Regions from separate parts of the Janthinobacterium svalbardense genome, predicted to be linked through region 2. Evidence: predicted binding sites of a transcription regulator. Region 2 holds the regulator's gene; each other region holds the start of a gene.
What was found. The regulator FNR, encoded in region 2, switches genes on or off when oxygen is low (the NO sensors DNR and NnrR bind a similar motif). The targets are predictions, from matches to a motif close to TTGATNNNNATCAA.
Positions count from the first base shown of each region.

Region 1: the regulator FNR is predicted to act here: its motif matches at 2,759-2,772, upstream of CNX70_RS04510 (universal stress protein).
Region 3: the regulator FNR is predicted to act here: its motif matches at 2,984-2,997, upstream of CNX70_RS26105 (KamA family radical SAM protein).
Region 4: the regulator FNR is predicted to act here: its motif matches at 2,588-2,601, upstream of CNX70_RS26320 (universal stress protein).

Region 1 is NZ_CP023422.1:1,031,985-1,036,738, reverse strand. It holds rRNA gene CNX70_RS04525 (16S ribosomal RNA) at 1-157, opposite strand, end outside; gene CNX70_RS04520 (enoyl-CoA hydratase) at 535-1,311, opposite strand; gene CNX70_RS04515 (MFS transporter) at 1,388-2,689, shown strand; gene CNX70_RS04510 (universal stress protein) at 2,827-3,264, shown strand; gene mltA (murein transglycosylase A) at 3,299-4,546, opposite strand; gene CNX70_RS28495 (hypothetical protein) at 4,596-4,742, shown strand.
Region 2 is NZ_CP023422.1:292,173-296,926, forward strand. It holds gene ccoG (cytochrome c oxidase accessory protein CcoG) at 1-506, shown strand, start outside; gene CNX70_RS01225 (FixH family protein) at 653-1,177, shown strand; gene fnr (fumarate/nitrate reduction transcriptional regulator Fnr) at 1,304-2,062, opposite strand; gene CNX70_RS01235 (response regulator) at 2,302-4,754, shown strand, end outside.
Region 3 is NZ_CP023422.1:5,861,224-5,865,977, forward strand. It holds gene CNX70_RS26095 (fumarylacetoacetate hydrolase family protein) at 1-186, opposite strand, end outside; gene CNX70_RS26100 (MFS transporter) at 355-1,476, opposite strand; gene CNX70_RS26105 (KamA family radical SAM protein) at 1,479-2,843, opposite strand; gene CNX70_RS26110 (cache domain-containing protein) at 3,128-3,586, shown strand; gene CNX70_RS26115 (methyl-accepting chemotaxis protein) at 3,655-4,754, shown strand, end outside.
Region 4 is NZ_CP023422.1:5,910,272-5,915,025, reverse strand. It holds gene CNX70_RS26325 (NADP-dependent malic enzyme) at 1-1,527, shown strand, start outside; gene CNX70_RS26320 (universal stress protein) at 1,587-2,423, opposite strand; gene CNX70_RS26315 (hypothetical protein) at 2,734-3,234, opposite strand; gene CNX70_RS26310 (M56 family metallopeptidase) at 3,298-4,035, opposite strand; gene CNX70_RS26305 (GNAT family N-acetyltransferase) at 4,044-4,460, opposite strand; gene CNX70_RS26300 (Imm10 family immunity protein) at 4,608-4,754, shown strand, end outside.

The DNA.
Region 1 (4,754 bases), 740 kb from region 2:
CTTTCGCTACGTTATCCCCCACTCTAGGGTACGTTCCGATATATTACTCACCCGTTCGCCACTCGCCACCAGAGCAAGCTCCGTGCTGCCGTTCGACTTGCATGTGTAAGGCATGCCGCCAGCGTTCAATCTGAGCCAGGATCAAACTCTTCAGTTTAATCTCTGTTACTTTGCCATTTTATTGGCACCGTCTTGCGACGGGTCGCTCACTCAAAAAACTGACAGGCTACTTCCGAAGAAGTATCCTATTTCATTATTTCTTGTGAACATTTGATATTTTAAGTTAGACGCCAATCTGAAGATTGACGCTGCACTTACATCAAATGCCCACACTTATCGACTGTTAATTGTTAAAGAACGGTATTCGGTACTGCTTTCGCGCTATTGACAAAGCGTTGTGTTTGTCAGCTGCGAAGAAGGAAGAGTATGAAGCATTTCGCCAAATCCGTCAACCTTCTTTTCTACTACCCAGCCCCTGAAGGCTGTCCCTTTTGTGCCGCAAACTAGTGCGTCTCATCGGGGAGGCGAATCATATCAAAGACCATCGAAGTTTGGCAAGCGCTTTTCCAGGAAAGCGTGCATGCCTTCTTTTTGAGCAGGCGTGCCGAAGGCAGCCTGGAACAAGCGCCGCTCGTAGGCGACGCCATCGGTCAGCGTGGTTTCGAAGGCGCGGTTGACGCAATCCTTGATCATCATGGCAACCGAGGTCGGCATGGCGGCGATGGTCTTGGCGGCGGCCAGGGTTTCTTCCAGCAATTTATCGGCTGGCACCACGCGCGACACCAGGCCGATGCGTTCCGCCTCGGCAGCGTCGATGGTGCGCGCCGTCAGCAGCAGATCCATGGCCTTGGCCTTGCCAATGGCGCGCGGCAGACGCTGCGTGCCGCCTGCGCCCGGCGTGACGCCAACCTTGATTTCCGGTTGACCGAATTTGGCGCTGTCGGCGGCGATCAGGAAATCGCACATCATGGCAAGTTCACAGCCACCACCAAGTGCGTAGCCAGCTACGGCGCCCACCACCGGTTTGCGCACGCGCAAGATATGCTCCCAGTTGCGGCTGATGTAACCCTGGGTAAAGGTGTCCGGGTAGGTGTAATCAGCCATGGCGGCGATATCGGCGCCAGCAGCAAACGCTTTTTCGCTGCCCGTGAGCACGATGCAGCCGATATTCTCGTCCGCGTCGAATTTCAGCAGGGCGTCGCCCAGCTCATTCATCATGTTGTCGTTCAAGGCGTTGAGTGCCTTCGGGCGGTTCAGGCGGATGACCGCCACTTTGTCCTGGATATCGATGATCAAGTCTTCGTATTGCATAGTGTCTCCTCTGGATGAACGGTGTGACGATTGTAGCGGCTAACGGCGGCGGCGCGGCAGGTGCGCTGCTATTATTGTGAGCCCGATCACCTTTATCGAGCAGCGTATTCTCTCTTCCTTCTTCCAGTACTGCGCCCGCCACCTGCGCGGCGACGGCAGCGCCGCCAGCGTCAATTTTCTCCGCTTGTGGTTCAGCAACGGCCTCAATTGCTTCGGCGCCCAGATCACCTCGCTGGCCCTTCCCCTGTGCGCGGTATTGTTATTACATGCGACGCCAGAACAAATGGGGGTGCTCGTCGCCCTGCAGGCGCTGCCGTTTGCCCTCTTCGGCTTGCCCGTCGGCGTGCTGCTGGACCGGCGCAGCAAGCACCCGATCATGCTGTTCAGCGAAACCATGTCGGGCCTGGCGCTGGCCAGCGTCGCCGTCGCCTACTGGTGCGGCGTGCTGTCGATGCCCTGGTTATATATAGTGGGATTCATCATCGGCACGGGCTTCGTCGTCGGTGGCGGCGCGGAACAGGTTTTCCTGACCTTCCTGGTGGGCCGCGACGGCTTGATCGATGCGCAATCAAAATTTGCTGCCACCGAATCGGCTTCGCGCCTGATCGGTCCCGGCCTGGCCGGCGTGCTGGTGCAAGTCCTGTCGGCGCCCGTCGCCATCCTGTGCACGGCTTGCGGTTATCTGGTTTCTGTAATCAATTTGCGCGCCATGAGCGTGCGCGATCCACGTCCCGCGCCGTCCGACAAACACGCCTTGCGCGACATCGCCGACGGCTTGCTGTTTGTCTGGCGCGAACCGCTGCTGCGTGCGCTGGCCTGGGGCGCCGGCATCTGGCACTTCCTGTTTTACGCCAGCATGGCCTTGACGGTGCTGTTTGCCACGCGCGACCTGGGCATGAGTCCTGGCGTGCTGGGCATGACGCAGATGCTCGGGGGCGCCGGCGTGCTGCTGAGCGCCTTCATCGTCAAGCCATTGACGCGCCGCTATGGCGCCGGCCGCACCATTCTGATCGGACTGGCGTCCACCTCCGTCTGCTTTGCCCTGACGCCCACCATCCCCGCCGCCTTGTTCGGCAACGCAGCCGCCAGCGCTGTGGCGTATGCCGTACTGATGTTCTTTTTTGATTGCGGCGTGATGCTGTTCTTTATTCCCTACCTGGGCTTGCGCCAGAAAGTCACACCCGACCCCATGCTGGGCCGCATGACCTCGACCATGCGTTTCCTGACGGTGGCGACGGCGCCACTGGGCGCGCTGGCCGCCGGCTGGGTAGCGGAACACTTTGGCGTGCGCAATGGGCTGGCCTGCATCGCGGCAGGCAGCATCGCACTGACGATCGCCATGGTGTGGGGCACGCCGCTGCGTAGCGTGCGCACCTGAAGCGATAAACGGGCATACACTGCTGAAAGATTGCCTTGGCGACACTATTCATGCCAAAGCCTGTGAGTTTTGATTTACATCAAGGAATTAATTGAGGTAAATCCATAAGCTGTCTTACATCACTCTAGGAGCACGTCATGTTTAACACCATCTTATTTCCCACCGACGGCTCGCCGCTGTCCGACAAAGCGGCCGAGACGGCCCTCGCCTTTGCTCAATTGAACAAGGCCAAGCTGGTCGCCCTCAGCGTGGTGCAACCGTTTCCGTTCTCGCCGATGGCCGATGGTGGCATCGTGCTCGACGCCAGCCTGTATGAACAGCAGATGCAGGAAGCATCGCAACGCGCCGTCGACAAGATCGGTGAAGCGGCGCGCGCCGTCGGCGTGCCCTTCGAAGGCGTGGTCGTCGTCTCGCCCAGCCCGCACGAGGAAATCGTCAATGCGGCGCAAACCTACCATTGCGACATCATCCTGATGGCCTCGCATGGCCGCAAAGGCTTGAACAAGCTGTTCGTGGGCAGCGAAACGCAAAAAGTGCTGGCGCATACCCATTTACCAGTCATGGTCCTGCGCTAAGCGACACCACGAACTGCCCGGCGCCGCGAGAATCTCAGCGCGCCGGCGCCTGCTTCGGCAACAACACCCACACGGCGCCACTCTGCTTCATGCGGCCCGCATTCTCGGCCGCTTCCGCACCGAAACCAAAGAAGTAGTCGACCCGGATGGGGCCGCGAATGGCGCCGCCCGTATCCTGCGCCATCACCAGCCGCTGCATGGGAATCTCGCTATTGGCTTGCGTGGTGGACAGGAACACGGGCGCACCCAGCGGCAGGAAGCGCGAATCGATGGCCACCGAGCGCTGCGGCGTCAACGGCACGCCCAATGCGCCCTTCGGCCCCACTTTCGGGTCGGGCAGGCGCTCTTCCTTGAAAAAGACATAGCTCGGATTGGCGTTGAACAATTCATCTTTGCGCGTGGGGTGGCCGGCGATCCACGCCTTGATGCCCTGCGCGGACGCCTGGCTGAGCGTCAGCTCGCCCTTGTCGACCAGGTAGCGGCCGATGGATTTGTACGGGTGGCCATTCTGGTCCGCATATGCCACGCGCACGGTTTCCTGCGTATCGGTCAGTTGCACGCGCCCGGAACCCTGCACTTGCAGGAAGAACGCTTCGACTTCGTCATCCACCCACAGCAATTCCTTGCCCGTAACTGCCGTGGCGCGCTCGATGTCGGCGCGGGTCGCGTACGGGATCACCTTCTTGCCCACCAGCTTGCCCCGCAAGCGCATGTTCTTCAATTCCGGATATATGCCTGACAAGTCCACCGAAACGAGATCGTCTGGCACCTTGTACAGCGGCGTCTGGTATGGACCGCCCCGCTTGCGCGCGCCATGCAGCAGCGGCTCGTAGTAGCCCGTCACCAAGCCGGTACTGGCGCCATCGGCGGTGACGACTTGATTGGGCACAAAGAAGGTCTCGAAGAACAGGCGGATGGCCTTGTCGCTATCAGCATTCACCTGACGCGCAATCGTGCACGATTCCTTCCAGTCCGGGCGCTTCACCAACACGCCGCACGAAGCCATGAACGCGGGCCAGGCGGCGCGCATGTCGTCGCGGGCCCAGCCTGGCAAAGCGGCAAATTTGGCGGGCACGAACGTTGGGGCCGCAGCATCGGTCGCGTCCTTGGCATCCTTGGCATCCTTGGCCTCGGCCGGCTTGGCCGGCACCGGCCTGACGACGGTCGGGGCGATGGCTGGCGCCTTGCCGCCGGTGGCAGCGGGTGGGGTGGACGGCGTGGTACAGGCGGAAAGCGCAAGCGCGACGGCGCCGACTGAAACGGGTAGACTACCGCGTGTCAACAGACGGCGGGTAAATACTAAGCTGCGGGTAAATAACATAGGGGTGCGTATGTGGATCTTGATGATAGAGGCGCTGGTAGCGTTCTTCTTGCTGGCATTTATAGTCTGGTGGACCATGTATTCGGGTAAAAAACCCGCGCCACCGGCGCGCAAGCAACTCGGCGAAGAACAGGACAGCACCGAAAAGCTGAAGTAAGGGGGCAAGCCC
Region 2 (4,754 bases):
ACAAGGTCGACCGGCCGCGGGGACTGGTACGCTACAGTACCGACCATGCGATGGAAAACAACTTCAGTTCGAAGCAGATCCGCCAGCGCGCCATGCGCCCGCGCGTGCTGATCTACACTTCCATCCTGGCCCTGATCATCATCGCCGTGTGTACCTCGCTGGCGCTGCGCACGCCCCTGAAAATGGACGTGATCCGCGACCGCGGTTCGATGGGACGCGAAGTGGAAGACGGCATGATCGAAAACGTCTACCGCTTGCAGATCATGAACACCTCGGAGCAAACCCAGCATTTCAAAATCAGCGCTTCCGGCTTGCCGGGCCTGACCTTGCTGACGCGCGAAGAGGTGACCTTGCAGCCGACGGAAACGCTGGGCTGGCCGATCCGCCTGCGCGTACCGCACGGCGTGGGAGAAAAGGGCTCGAACAAGATTGCGATCGAATTGCACTCGCTGGACGACCCATCGCTGCATGTGCGTGAAAGCGCGGTATTCATCGTACCGCGGTGATGTTGATTCGGGGTCGGACCCTCTGGGTCCGACCCCGGTATTTCGCCGTAGGGGTAGCATCAAACATGCGTTAGCTTTACTTTATTTTCAACCCAGAAGCAAAAGCTGGGGTCAGACCCAAAGGGTCTGACCCCAAGGAGAACAAAATGTCCGACAGTCTCAAGCTGCAAGCCCCCGTTGCCCCGTGGTACAAGCATCGCTGGCCATGGCTGCTGATGATCGGTCCCGGCCTGTCCGTGGTCGTCGGCAGCTGCATGGCGTATATCGCGTTTACGCAGCCCGATGCCCTGGTGGTGGGTGATTATTACAAGCAGGGCAAGGCGATCAACCAGGATTTGCGGCGCGACACGATCGCCAGCGACCTGGCGATGGATACCAGCCTGTCGTATGACGTTGCTGCAGCGCGCCTGAGTGGTTCCGTGCACAGCTTCGGCAAGGCTTACCAGGGTCCGCTGCAGTTGCATCTGGCGCATGCGACCTTGCCGGAAAAAGATATCAAGCTGCTGGTGCAGCCCGATGCGGCCGGCAATTTCTCCGTGGCGCTGCCGATGCTCGAGCGCAGCCGCTGGCAAGTACTGGTGGAAAACGACAAACGCGAGTGGCGCCTGTCCGGCATCTGGACCTGGCCCCTGCAGCGCAGCATCGCGCTGCATGCGGATGAAGAGCTATAACGTACAGCGCCGGGAAAAAACCGTAGCGAGCGGCAGTGATTTGTGGCTAAGAAGCGCAGCTGTGCTAGAGCACAGCGAGCATCGCAGGCCGCAAAGCGCGACGCGCAGTAGGTTTTGACGGTGCTGTTATTTACAGACGTCCGTGCCGGCTGTAATGGCCTTCAATTTTGCTGGCTGCAAGATCTCGATCTCGCGGTTGGAGACGCGCAGCCAGCCTTCCTTCTTGAATTTCGACAATAAACGGCTGACGCTTTCGATGGTCAGCCCCAGGTAATTGCCGATTTCCTCGCGCGACATGCGCAGCTGAAATTTGCTGGCCGAATAGCCGCGCGCTTCATAGCGCGAGGCCAGGTTGACGATAAAGGCGGCAAAACGCTGGGTCGCCTGCATATTGCCCAGCAACAGCATGACGCTTTGCTCGCGTGTGATTTCCTGGCTCATCATGCGATGGAAATGGCGCAGCAGGGTCGGCATATTGCCCAGCAACTGTTCCAGGCTGGAAAACGGAATTTCACACACTTCGCTGTCTTCCAGCGCCACCGCATTACAGTGGTGGCGGTCGGCGCTGATGGCGTCCATGCCCAGCAGTTCGCCAGCCATCTGGAAACCCGTCACCTGCTCTTCACCGCCCGGATTGATCTGGTACGTCTTGAAGTGCCCCAGGCGGATCGCGTACAGATTCTGGAACGAGTCGCCGATGCGGAACAGCGAGGCACCGCGCACGATCTTGCGGCGGCGGCCGATGATCTGGTCCAGCCTGTCCATGTCGCCCACATCGAGGCCCATCGGCAGGCACAATTGATGCATGCTGCAGGTCGAGCATCGCGCACGCAACGCTTCCACGGTCACTGTGGGCATGGTGGGAGTGAGTAGCGCTTCAGTCATGTCGGTACCTTTTAGAAAATGCAATAACGAGTTTACTGCATACAGGGTTGCCGTGTGCCAATTTCACCGCATTTCCGCTGAATAAACGACGTTCCAACCTTGATTATATGGCAACATCGTTAAAAGCCCATGTGGGAAAGGCAATTTGCGCGACGCCGCTTGCCAAGTTGATGTATTGATAGGAAAATTCCCGACAGCATTCTCTGCCGCCTGTACCGCCCGGTACTGAAAAGGAAATCATGAAGCCTCTCGGCATCAAAGCAAAAGTCGCGCTGGCCACCAGCCTGACCTCGATCGCCATGATCGCGCTGGTCACCATGATACAGGTGCAGCACATGCGCGCCGACTTCACCCGAGTACTGCTGAGCCAGCAATCTGCCCTGATCAGCCGCACCGCTGCCGAACTCGACGACAAGCTGGGCATGCTGCTGCAGATCGTCACGCTGACGGCCAGGCAGCAGCCGCCGGAATTGATCGCCCAGCCCGCCCAATTACGCGAATACTATTCGCGCCGCTCGATGCTGGTGCTGTTCGACGACGTGCTGGTGCTCGATGCGCAAGGCGCCGTCGTGGCCGACATGCCGGAAGTGGCGGGGCGCGCCGGCATCAACGTCGCCGAGCGCGAGTATTTCCAGACCGTCCTGCGCACGCGCCAGCCCATGATCACCGAGCCGATGCTGGGCAAATCGAGCGGCATGCCCATCGTGCAGATGGTGGCGCCCGTGCTCACGGCCGATGGCCAGGTGGCCGGCGTGGTGATCGGTGTGCTGCGCCTGTACAAGGACAACCTGCTGGGACGCCTGCGTTCGGAAAAGATCGGCAAGAGCGGCTATTACTTCATCCTCACGCGCGGCGCCGTGCCGCGCTACGTGCTGCACCCCGATACCAACCGTTTGCTGCAGCCACGCCTGCCGAACGCCAACCTGACCACCACCGAGTTGTTGAGGCAAGATGGCGAAGGCAGCATGGTCAGCACCAACAGCCGCAGCATCACGGCCGTCAACAGCTTCAAACGCCTGAAATCCGTGAACTGGCTGCTGGCCGCCTCGCTGCCTCTCGACGATGCCTTCGAACCGTTCGATGGCGTACTGTACCGGCTGGTGCTGTGGAGCATCCTCGCTTCGCTACTGGCCGCGTTTATTCTGGGCTGGGTCACCGTGCGCCTGCTGTCTCCGCTGGTGCGCCTGCGTGACACGCTGCAAGCCATGCGCACCAGCGGCAGCCGTTTCACGCCCGTGCCGGTGCGGCAGCGCGACGAGATCGGCGAACTGACGGAAGCGTTCAACGGCCTGATGAGCGAACGCGACCGCCTGCAGCAGGAACTCGAAGCGCGCGCGACGGAGCTGGAACAGGAGCGCGACCGGGCCGAGGCGGCCAACCGCGCGAAGAGCGATTTCGTGGCCAATATGAGCCATGAAATCCGCACGCCCCTGAATGCCGTACTGGGCATGGTGTATTTGCTGGGCAATACCAGGCTCGATACGGAACAGCGCAAGTATCTGACCATGGTGCGCGTGGCGGGCCAGTCGCTGCTGGGCATCCTCAACGACGTGCTCGACTATTCGAAGATTGAGGCGCGCCGCATGGAATTGTCGCCCGTCGAATTCGACCTCGACGAGGTCATGAACACGCTGGCCACGACGATGACCATGAATGCGGGCGAAAAGGAGCTGGAACTGGCCATCGCCGTCGAACCCGACGTGCCGCGGCGCCTGGTGGGCGACGCCCAGCGCCTGCAGCAAATTCTCGTCAACCTGGCCGGCAACGCCATCAAGTTTACCGAGAGCGGCGAGGTGGTGGTGGCCGTCAGCCTGGCCGAAAGCCAGCAAGGCCGCGCCTGGCTGCGCTTCGAAGTACGCGACACGGGCATCGGCATGACGGAGTTGCAGCAACAGCAGCTGTTTGCCGCCTTTTCACAGGGTGACCAGAGCATCACGCGGCGCTTCGGCGGCACGGGCCTGGGCCTGGCCATCAGCAAGCAGCTGATCCACATGATGGGCGGTGATATCGCCGTGGCCAGCAGCGAAGGCAAGGGCAGCCGCTTCTGGTTCAGCGTGCCGTTCGAGATGCTGGCGCAGCCGGCCGAAACGCGGCGCACGCCAGCCCTGGGCCAGTTGCGCCTGCTGGTGGCCGACGATAACCGCACCACGCGCGAACTGATCGTCAAGCTGATCGAGGCCTGGGGCTGGCTGGCCGACGAAGTGGACTCCGGCTTTGCCGCCATCGAACTGTACCGCGAACGCCTGGCGCAGCAGCAGCCGTACGACGTGGTGCTGGCCGACTGGCACATGCCCGTCATGGACGGCCTGGCCACGGCCAAGGCCATCCGCCAGGCGGCCAGCGGCCAGCGCCAGCCCATCGTGGTGATGGTCAACGCCTTCGCGCGCAACCACCTGGAGGAAATCTCCAGCGCGGCCGAGGCCGATGTCGTGCTGATGAAGCCAATCACGGGTTCGAGCCTGTTCGACGCCCTGCACCAGGCGCTGATCGCCAAGAACGACGGCGGCGAACAGCGCATCCTGCACCAGCCGCTGGGCACGGAACTGGCCGGCGTGCATTTCCTGCTGGTGGAAGACAATCATTTGAACCAGGCCGTGGCGCGCGGCATCCTCGAGCACATGGGCGCCACCCTGGACGTGGTGGGCGACGGCTTGCAAGCCGTGGAACGGCTGCGCACGGAGGCGCTGCGCTA
Region 3 (4,754 bases), 710 kb from region 2:
GCGTGGATTGCCGCGCACCAGGGGCAAGGTCTTTTCGTCCAGCTTGGCCAGCTTGCGCAGGGCCTTGTCGGACAGTTGCGCACCGTCAATATCGGCAATCACGCCGGACAGGTCGCGCAGTTTGCCTTCTTCATCGATCAGGCCCGGTTTTTCCTTGCCTGGACGTCCATAACGAACGAGTTTCATAGTCTTCCTTGGAGTTGATCATTGCCGCTGTGCAGGCTGCCATTTTACCGGATGGCCCGGCGCGCCTGTAGCGGTGAATGAAAAACATCGCAAGTCCCGGCAGTTGCAAGGCCGCCAGCACGCCAAACGCCACCTGGTACGCTTGCGGCGGGTACTGCTGCAAGCTGTTCAGGGCCAGCAGCCGAGGATCAGGCCAAAGCCCGCCTGCACCAGGAATGCGCCCGTAAAAATGAGCAAATTCAGGCAGGTGGCCGCCCTGCCCGTCAGGCTGGCCGGCATGCTTTGCGCGACGATCGCATATTCGAGGCCCGTTACCGTGCCCAGCAAGGTAAACAGCACGGACAGCACGGGCAGGCTGGGCACGACGTTACACGCCATCGCCACTTGCACGGAGACAAACAGGACGATGCCGGCGGCCGCCACTTGCATGGGTTCAATTGCATGCCGCCCAGCCCACTCCGTCAGCATGCCCATACCGATGGCGCCGAAGATGACGGCCGCCATGCCCAGGTACAACAAATATGCCACGCTATCGTCGGACATGCCACCCACGTCGGCCAGCCAGCGCCCTACCCACAAGCCCTGCACGCCAAAGAACACCGTGTGCGGCAGCAAGATCAGCGCGATGGTGCGGCGAAAGCCGGGATCGCGGTACACGCTCCAGACACTGACCTTGCTCACCGAGTACGCGGTGGCGGGCGCGGGCATGGCCGGCGACAGCAGGCGGATCAGCACGCCGATGGCCAGCGCCGCCAGCGCCAGGCCCAGGAACACGCCGCGCCAGTCCGTGTAGTGCAGGGCCAGCTTGATGGGCATGGTGGCCGTGGCCGCGCCCAGGCCGCCCATGGCGATCAGGTAGCCATGCACGGAAGGCAGGCGCGCGGGCACAATGGCGCACGAGATCGCTTTCACTGCGGCCATGAAACAGCCGCCCAGGCCTGCCCCCATCAGCGCGCGCGCCCACATCAGCTCGGCAAAGCTGTGGCCCCGGCTGAACAGCCACACACCCAGGGCCGCCAGCGCCAGCAGCCACAGTTGCACCGTGCGGGGGCCGTAACGGTCGAGCGCCATGCCGATCGGCAGTTGCACCAGCGCAAAGGCGAGAAAAAAGGCGCTGGTCAGCAAGCCCAACTGCGCTGGCGTCAGGGCGATGGCACCCAGCAACTCCGCCGTCAGCACGGCATTCACGCCGCGCAGCAGGCACGACAGGTAATGCCCGAGCGCGAACGGCAGGAACACCAGGCAAAACACGGCCACCCCGCAACGGGAAGAGGCGCCGGCGGCGTGCATGCTCAGGCGGCCTGTGCCAGGCGGATGATCTTATGCGGCAACTGCGGCATAGGTTCATCCGTCTCGAAGAAGAATTTATCGTGGCCGAACGCGGGCTTCAAATCGTCCATCCACGTCGCTTCCGCATCGAACTTCGCATAAAACGGCCGGCGCACCCAATCCGGATTGCGCGCCTGCAAAAATTGCAGGGCAAACAGTTTTTCGCCATTGATGCTGACGATGCCATCGATGACGATCTTGCCGGGGAACGCGCTCATGGAGGGCCCGCGCACCGTGCGCGACAGGCCGGACACCATTTGGTAGGCGGCCTGGAAGATTTCATGTGCCTTCGCCAAGGGCAACTCGAAATAGCCGCGCGGCCCCGTGTCCCGTTCGACAAACATGTAATACGGAATCGCTCCCAGGCGCGTGCCCGTCTGCCACAGCTCGGCCCAGCTAGCCGGGTCTTCATTGATGTGGCGGATCAGCGGCCCCTGCATGCGCAAGGTGGCGCCCGTGGAGACGATGCGTTTCACCGCTTGCTGCGCGATATCCTGGCGCAACTCGACGGCATGGCTGTAATGGCCCATCACGGCCAGGTTCTTGCCCGCCTTGACGATGCGCTCGAACAGGCGCAACAAATCGTCCGCATCGCGGTCGGAGACAAAACGCTGCGGCCAATACGCCACCGCCTTGGTACCGATGCGGATGTTCTGGATGTGTTCCAGGCCCGGCGCCAGCAGCGGCTCCAGGTAGGCGGCCAGTTGCCGCGTATTCATGATCATCGGGTCGCCGCCAGTGATCAGCACATCCGTCACTTCCGGATGCAGTTTCAGGTAGGCGGCCAGCTCATGCGACTCGCGCGCATCAAACTTCATGTCATCCATGCCGACGAACTGGGGCCAGCGGAAGCAGAAGGTGCAATACGCGTGGCACGTCTGGCCCGCGCTGGGGAAAAACAGCACCGTTTGCGCATATTTATGCTGCAAGCCGCGCACGGGTGCATCGTTGACTTTAGGCACGTTATGCGTCATCTGCCCGGCCGGATGGGGATTCATGCCCAAGCGCAAGCCATGCACATAGGCATCGATGGCAGCCTTGTCACGCTGCACCAGCACCAGGTCGCGCAAGTGCGCGTACTGCTCGGGCGGCAGCATGTCGCGGTGAGGGAAGACGAGGCGGTAGATGGGGTCGTCAGGAATATTGTTCCAGTCGATCAGCTGGTCAAGCACATAGGCATTGGTGCGAAACGGCAAGACGTGCGACACCACTTGCACGGCTACACGCTGCTCTTCTGGCAGCCATTCCCACTGCCGCGCCTGATGAATGGTTTGCCGCGTATACGGCTTGAACTTGGGTGAAAACGGCTCGGTAATGAGTGCGGACACGATAGTCTCCTTGCCAATAAATAGCGATAACTTTCATGAAATTGACCCTATATCGGCCAATTCCAGCCTCTTTCTCCCACAGGCCATGCCAGCTCGGCATGCTGTGAAAGTCATCATAGTTCTTGCCATAAAGAACCAAATTGCTACACATCAACAAGCATTCCGATACGTTGTTCGCTGCCTACAAGCAACACCTTAGTTTGTTCCATCGCAATTTGATGGGGCCGTCGACGACGTAAATTACGGCTGTGCAACACATCCCTCGATTCTCACAAGGAGCAGTCATGAAACGCTTATTCACGGGTAGCCTGCTGTGCCTGGCATTTGCCGGCGGCAGCGTCAGTGCCGCCGTCGAACCAACGGAAAAAGACGCCATCGCCATGGCTGAACGGGGCGCCGCCTTCATGAAGGCGCATGGCAAGGAAGAGATGATGAAGAAAATCACGGCGAAAGACCCCGACTTCGTGCAGGGCTCGCTGTATGTGGACATGCGTGACATCAAGACGGGCATCGTGCTGGCCCACCCCATCAATCCTTCCATCGTGGGCAAGGATTTGACGGATGTGCCTGATGCGAATGGCAAGAAATATCGCCGTGAAATCATTGAGCTGGCGCAAAAGCAGGGCAAGGGCTGGGTCGACTACCAGTACAAGAATCCCACCAGCGGCAAGATCGAGCCGAAGACCACGTACATCCTGCGCGTCAACGACGTGGTGCTGGAAGCGGGGATCTACAAAAAATAAGGCAACGGCGGCGTACACGAACGCTGTGCGCAGCCAGTGCCTGGAACAGCCATAGCCAGGAGTCAAGCATGCTCAATCAATTACGCATCGGACCAAAATTATTGCTGGCGCCCGCCCTGGTCTTGCTGCTGCTGATACTCAGCTCGAGCGGCGCCTGGTATGGCATGGTGCGGCAAAATACCTCACTGGAAAACATGGTGCTGGTGCGCATCGCGCATCTGAAAGCGGCCGCCGACGTCGTCGGCGAGGCCAAACATGTGCATGGCAATATGTACCAATTGCTGTCGTGGACGAATGGCAGTTTCGCCAAGGCCCGCATCGACGCGCTGGAACAACAGATCAAGGCGCGTCACGCGACCATCGGCACCCAGCTGGCCACACTGCGTTCCACGGCCACGGGTGCCGAACGCACCTTGGTCGATGCCGCCATCACGGCCCTGGCCGGATATCGCAAGGCCGTGCTGGAAACCATGGAAATGGCGCAGATGGATCAGTCGATCGCCACCAATTCCATGCTCAAGGCGGAAACGCAATTCGGCCAGTTCAATACGCAGCTGGCGCAGCTGTCGGCCCTGGAAACGACGCTCAGCAGCCAGGCCCATGCGACGGCCAGCGCCGAGTTTCGCAGCCTGGGCTGGAGCCTGCTGCTGACCGTCATGCTCTCCATCCTGGCCTCCATCGTAGTAACCATGCTGGTGCGGCGCGCCATGCTGCTGGAAATCCGCGGTATCGCCGACGCCGTGCAAGACCTGGCGGCGGGCAAGCTGATCGCCGGTGCGCCCAAGCAAGGCAATGACGAGATCGCCGCCACCTCGCGCGTGCTGGACCAGACCATCGCCCACCTGAACCAGACCTTGCGCACCATCATGGGCGCCGTGCACTCGATCGACACGGCGTCGCGCGAAATTGCCACCGGCAATCTGGATCTGTCGGCGCGCACGGAAATGCAAGCCAGTTCGCTGGAAGAAACGTCGAGCGCCATGGAAGCGCTGACGCAAGCCGTCAATGACAACGCCGACAACGCCCAGCTGGCCTGCGAGCTGGCGGGGCAAGCCTCCACCCTGGCCGTGCAAGGGGGAGAGTCGATGCAGCAAGCGGTGACGACGATGGCGACGATACGCGCCAATTCGCGCCAGATCGTGGATATTATCGGCGTGATCGATGGTAT
Region 4 (4,754 bases), 660 kb from region 2:
GACGCCGACATTTTCCTCGGCGTCTCCGCCGGCGGCGTGCTGAAACAGGACATGGTGCGCAAGATGGCGCCGAACCCGCTGATCCTGGCGCTGGCCAACCCGAATCCGGAAATCCTGCCGGAAGAAGTCAAGGCCGTGCGCAGCGACGCCATCATCGCCACGGGCCGTTCGGACTATCCGAACCAGGTCAACAACGTGCTGTGCTTCCCGTACATCTTCCGCGGTGCCCTCGATTGCGGCGCGACGACGATCACGCGCGAAATGGAAATCGCCGTCGTGCACGCGATCGCCGACCTGGCGCATGCCGAGCAGTCCGACATCGTCGCCACCACCTACGGCATCAGCAATCTGTCGTTTGGTCCTGAATACCTGATCCCGATGCCGTTCGACCCGCGCCTCTTGATCAAGATCGCGCCGGCCGTCGCCAAGGCAGCCGAGGAATCGGGCGTCGCCACGCGTCCGATCAAGGACTTGCAAGCGTACGCGGACAGCCTGCAGCAATTCGTCTACCGCAGCGGCACCTTCATGAAGCCGTTGTTCCTGATGGCCAAATCCACGCCGGCCGAACTCAAACGCATCGTCTACGCCGAAGGCGAAGAAGAGCGCGTGCTGCGCGCCGTGCAAGTGGTGGTCGATGAAAAACTGGCGCGTCCTATCCTGGTGGGTCGTCCACCCGTGCTTGAAGCGCGCATCCAGAAGTTCGGCCTGCGCCTCAAGCAAGGCGTCGATTTCGACGTCATCAACCCGGACTTCGACGAGCGCTATCGCGATTACTGGAACACGTATTACGCGATGACCAGCCGCAAAGGCGTCACCGAGGAATACGCGAAGCTGGAAATGCGCCGCCGCCATACCCTGATCGGTTCGATGATGATCCACAAGGGCGACGCCGACGGCATGATCTGCGGTACCTTCGGCACCACCCAGCTGCACCTGAAATACATCGACCAGGTGCTGGGCAAGCGCGCCGGCAGCAATGTCTACGCGGCCATGAACGTCTTGATCATGCCGGAGCGCCAGCTGGTGATGGTTGACACGCACGTCAACGAAAATCCGGACGCCGAGCAATTGGCCGAGATCACCATCATGGCTGCCGAGGAAATGACGCGCTTCGGCCTGTCGCCGCGCGCGGCGCTGCTGTCGCATTCGAACTTCGGTTCCAGCGACAGCGCTTCGGCGCAAAAGATGCGCGCCGCGCTGGCCATCATCAAGGAACGCGCGCCGGACCTGGAAATCGACGGCGAAATGCATGGCGATACGGCCCTCGACAGCAAGCTGCGTCAAAAAATCATGCCAAACTCGGCACTGAAGCACGATGCCAACCTGCTGGTCATGCCCAACATCGAGTCGGCCAACATCGCCTACAACCTGGTGAAAACGGCCGCCGGCAACGGCATCGCCGTGGGTCCGATCCTGCTCGGCTGCGCCAAGCCCGTGCACATTTTGACGCCATCGGCCACCGTGCGCCGCATCGTCAACATGACGGCACTCTGTGTCGTGGATGCCGTAGCGCAACGCAAGGTCTAAGGCTGTCGCTGTCAATTGAAAGCCGCGCCATCCGCCAGGGTGGCGCGGCTTTTTTTACGTCAGTGCGCCATCAGCACGGGTACCGTCATCTGGCGCAGCACGGTTTCCGTCACGCCGCCCAATAAAATTTCGCGGAAGCGCGCGTGGCCGTAGCCACCCATCACCAGCAGGTTCGCATGCACTTCGGCAGCCATGGCCAGCAGCGCCGCGCCGACGTCGCCCGTGGCGATGGCGGAGCGCACTTCCACGGGCACGCCATGGCGGCTCAGGTAGGCGGCGATGTCGGCGCCCGGATGGCGGGCTGGCTGCGCATGGCCAGCGGGCGGGTGCAGTAGCGCCAGCACCACCAGGCGCGCCGCGCGCAAGAGCGGCAGGGCGTGGCCGATGGCGCGCGTCGCTTCCATGCCGCCATCCCAGGCCACCACCACGGTGTTGTTGACTTCCGAAAATTGGCCGCTGCGCGGCACGATCAGCACGGGACGGGCCGCGTTCAGCATCACATACGGCACCAGGTCGCTCATGGCACCGGGCAGTGCTTCGCTGTCGTCGTGCTGGCTGAGCACTGTCAAGTCGCTGTAGCGGGCGCTGACGGCCATGCCGCCATCTTCATCGTCTTCGATCAGGCGCCGTTCGAGCGAGACGGCGCCGGCCTGGCGCGCCAGCGTTTCGAACTGGTCCAGCGCCTGTTCCGCCTGCCCATGCAGGGCGTTGATCTGCGCCGCCACGGCGCCGCCGCGCATGCCGCGGTTGTTTTCCAGGGTAAAGCGCGACAGGCCCGTCATCGCCGCGCCGATCAGGTGCGCCTGGTGCGCGTGCGCCAGTCGCGCCGCGATGGCGATGCGCTGCGGCGCATGGCGCGACAGGTCGGCGTGGACGAGGATGGATTTGTAAGCCATGTTGTCACTCGGTAGTCAGGATGGCAACAAGGCTAGAACGACAACGCCGGCAAGTCCAGCATTGCCGTAGTGGCTAGGGATTTTCTTATGCTGGGCTTGACGTGGGTCAAGAAAACACGGACCGTGGCCTTCCGCAAGGCCACGGCCAGGAAATTGCGAGCTGTTTGATGTGCATCAAAATGCCGACCCCGTCGCCAGTCATAATGGCATCGAACTCCTTGCCACTTCCAGTGGTCTGCATCGGCGCCGGCGCCATCTGTCCGGCACTTCTTTGTGTGACGCAACAACGCTGGCCGTGGCGGGAGTTCACTTAATTGTAGGGCTGCAAGTCCAGCCAGACGGCATACGACAGGCGCTTGCCGTTCCACAGGCCGCCGCCACGGATGACGGCGTCGCACGAGGTCAGCTGGCCCACCAGATCCATGCGGCCCAGGTTGCGGCGCAGGCGCAGGGCGTCGTTGTGCGACAGGTAGCCGACCAACTGGCCATCGATGAAGACGGCGATGGCCTTGTCCTGGAACGGGTTGGCATCGTCGCAGACGAGCAGGGCCAGGCATTTTTCTTCCGCGTTGCCGGGACCGTGTTCGCCGGCCAGTTTGGCGATGGCGCTCTGGTACATCGCTTCGTTTTCCACTTCCGACGCAAAGCGCCCCTCGTCGTTCCAGTGGTGCGCGGGGGCGCCTGCGGGAATCGCCGGCACATACTGGCGCACCGAGACGAGTGGCTTGTGCAGCGGTTTGATGGGCGTGCGGCCGCTGAAAACGTAGTACAGCAGGGCGATGACGATCACGATGGCAAGCAGGTAAAGCATGGTATCTCTCTGATTTCTAAGGGGGAGCCGGGAACGCGGGCGCGCCGCCCGGCGTTGCCGCTACTATAGCAAGTTCGCTGCCTGCTTCCCGCTAAATCTGGCCATCAGATGGCGGCGCCGGCGCAGCGCGCGCGGGTCGCCCAGCACGATGGGCGCGGCGCCCGTCAAGCCCGAATAATACTGGCCGTGCCGACGCAGCACCGTGGCATAGTCGCGCAGCGCGTGGCCGTGCGCCAGCATGCGCGCGTCGCAATCGACTTCGATGGCAAAGCGTAGCCGGTGCAGCTGCCACCACAGGGGCAGGTTCCAGGGCATGAGCACGATCAAGGCGTAGGCCAGGGCCAGCAACTGCGGGTCGCGCGCGGCCAGCCGGCATTGTGCGTGCGCCAGCAGCAGCGCCTGCTGCCGGGGTGGAATCAGTTGCAGCCAGACGGGCATCACGATGCGCGGCCGCAGCAGCCCCGCCACGCAAGGGCCGATGCCGCCGCTCAAGTACACGGGCGTACCCAGCAAGGTGGTTTTTTGCCAGCGGCGCTGGTGCGACAGCAGCCAGGCGCTGCGCAGCACCAACAGCATCAGCATGCCGCTTGATAAGACAAACCAGCCCAGTTTCAGCTGCGATTGTGTCGCAGGCATGACCGCCAGCACGCCGGGCAGCCACGCCAGCGGCACGATGACGGAGGCTGCGATGGCCGCCAGCCACAGCCAGCGCGTCGTGCGCCCGCGCCGCTGCAGCAGGCGCTCGGCGCGCCAGGCGGCGGCGCTCAACAGCAGCGCCAGCGCCATGCTGGCAGCCAGCATGGCCGGCACTAGCGTACCAGCGCCATGCCGACGGAGACGGGCGCCGTATGCTTGAAGCCGAATTGCGCATACAGCTCTTGCGCCTGGCCATCGGCGATCAGGCTGACATACGCGCTTTGCGGGACGTCCGTCTCGATGAATTGCATGATCTCGCCCATGATGCGCTTGCCCAGGCCCTTGCCCTGGTGCGCGGGCAGCACGGCGATATCGGTCACCTGGAAGAAGCAGCCGCCATCGCCGATGATGCGGCCCATGCCCACCACTTCGTCGCCCAGCAGCACTTGCACGGCAAACAGGGAGTTGGGCAAGCCCTTGGCCGCCGCCTCCGCGGTTTTCGCGCTCATGCCGGCGGCGACGCGCAGGTGCTGGTAAGTGGCGATGGCGGGAATGGCCAGGCGGATGGTGTAGGGCGATGTTGCGGTCAAGGCTGTCTCCTGTGGAAATAGTTTGGAGCGGTAATTATAGGCGGCGATGGATTTTCGTGACGGCACGCTTTATTCGCCCGCGCCTATGTCGTCCGGGTCGCTTTTGCGCTATGGTGGCGTCATCCCCCTATTTGTTGAAAGCACGCCATGTCCGCAGGATTTACCGCCACCGAGTTGTCCGTTATGAATGAAGACGACGCCCTGATCACCACCCTGGCAGCACCGGCCGGCAAAGGCGAACCCGTCTATCTGATGCTGCAGCGCGCCGACGAGTATGACGAGCAGGACGTCGCC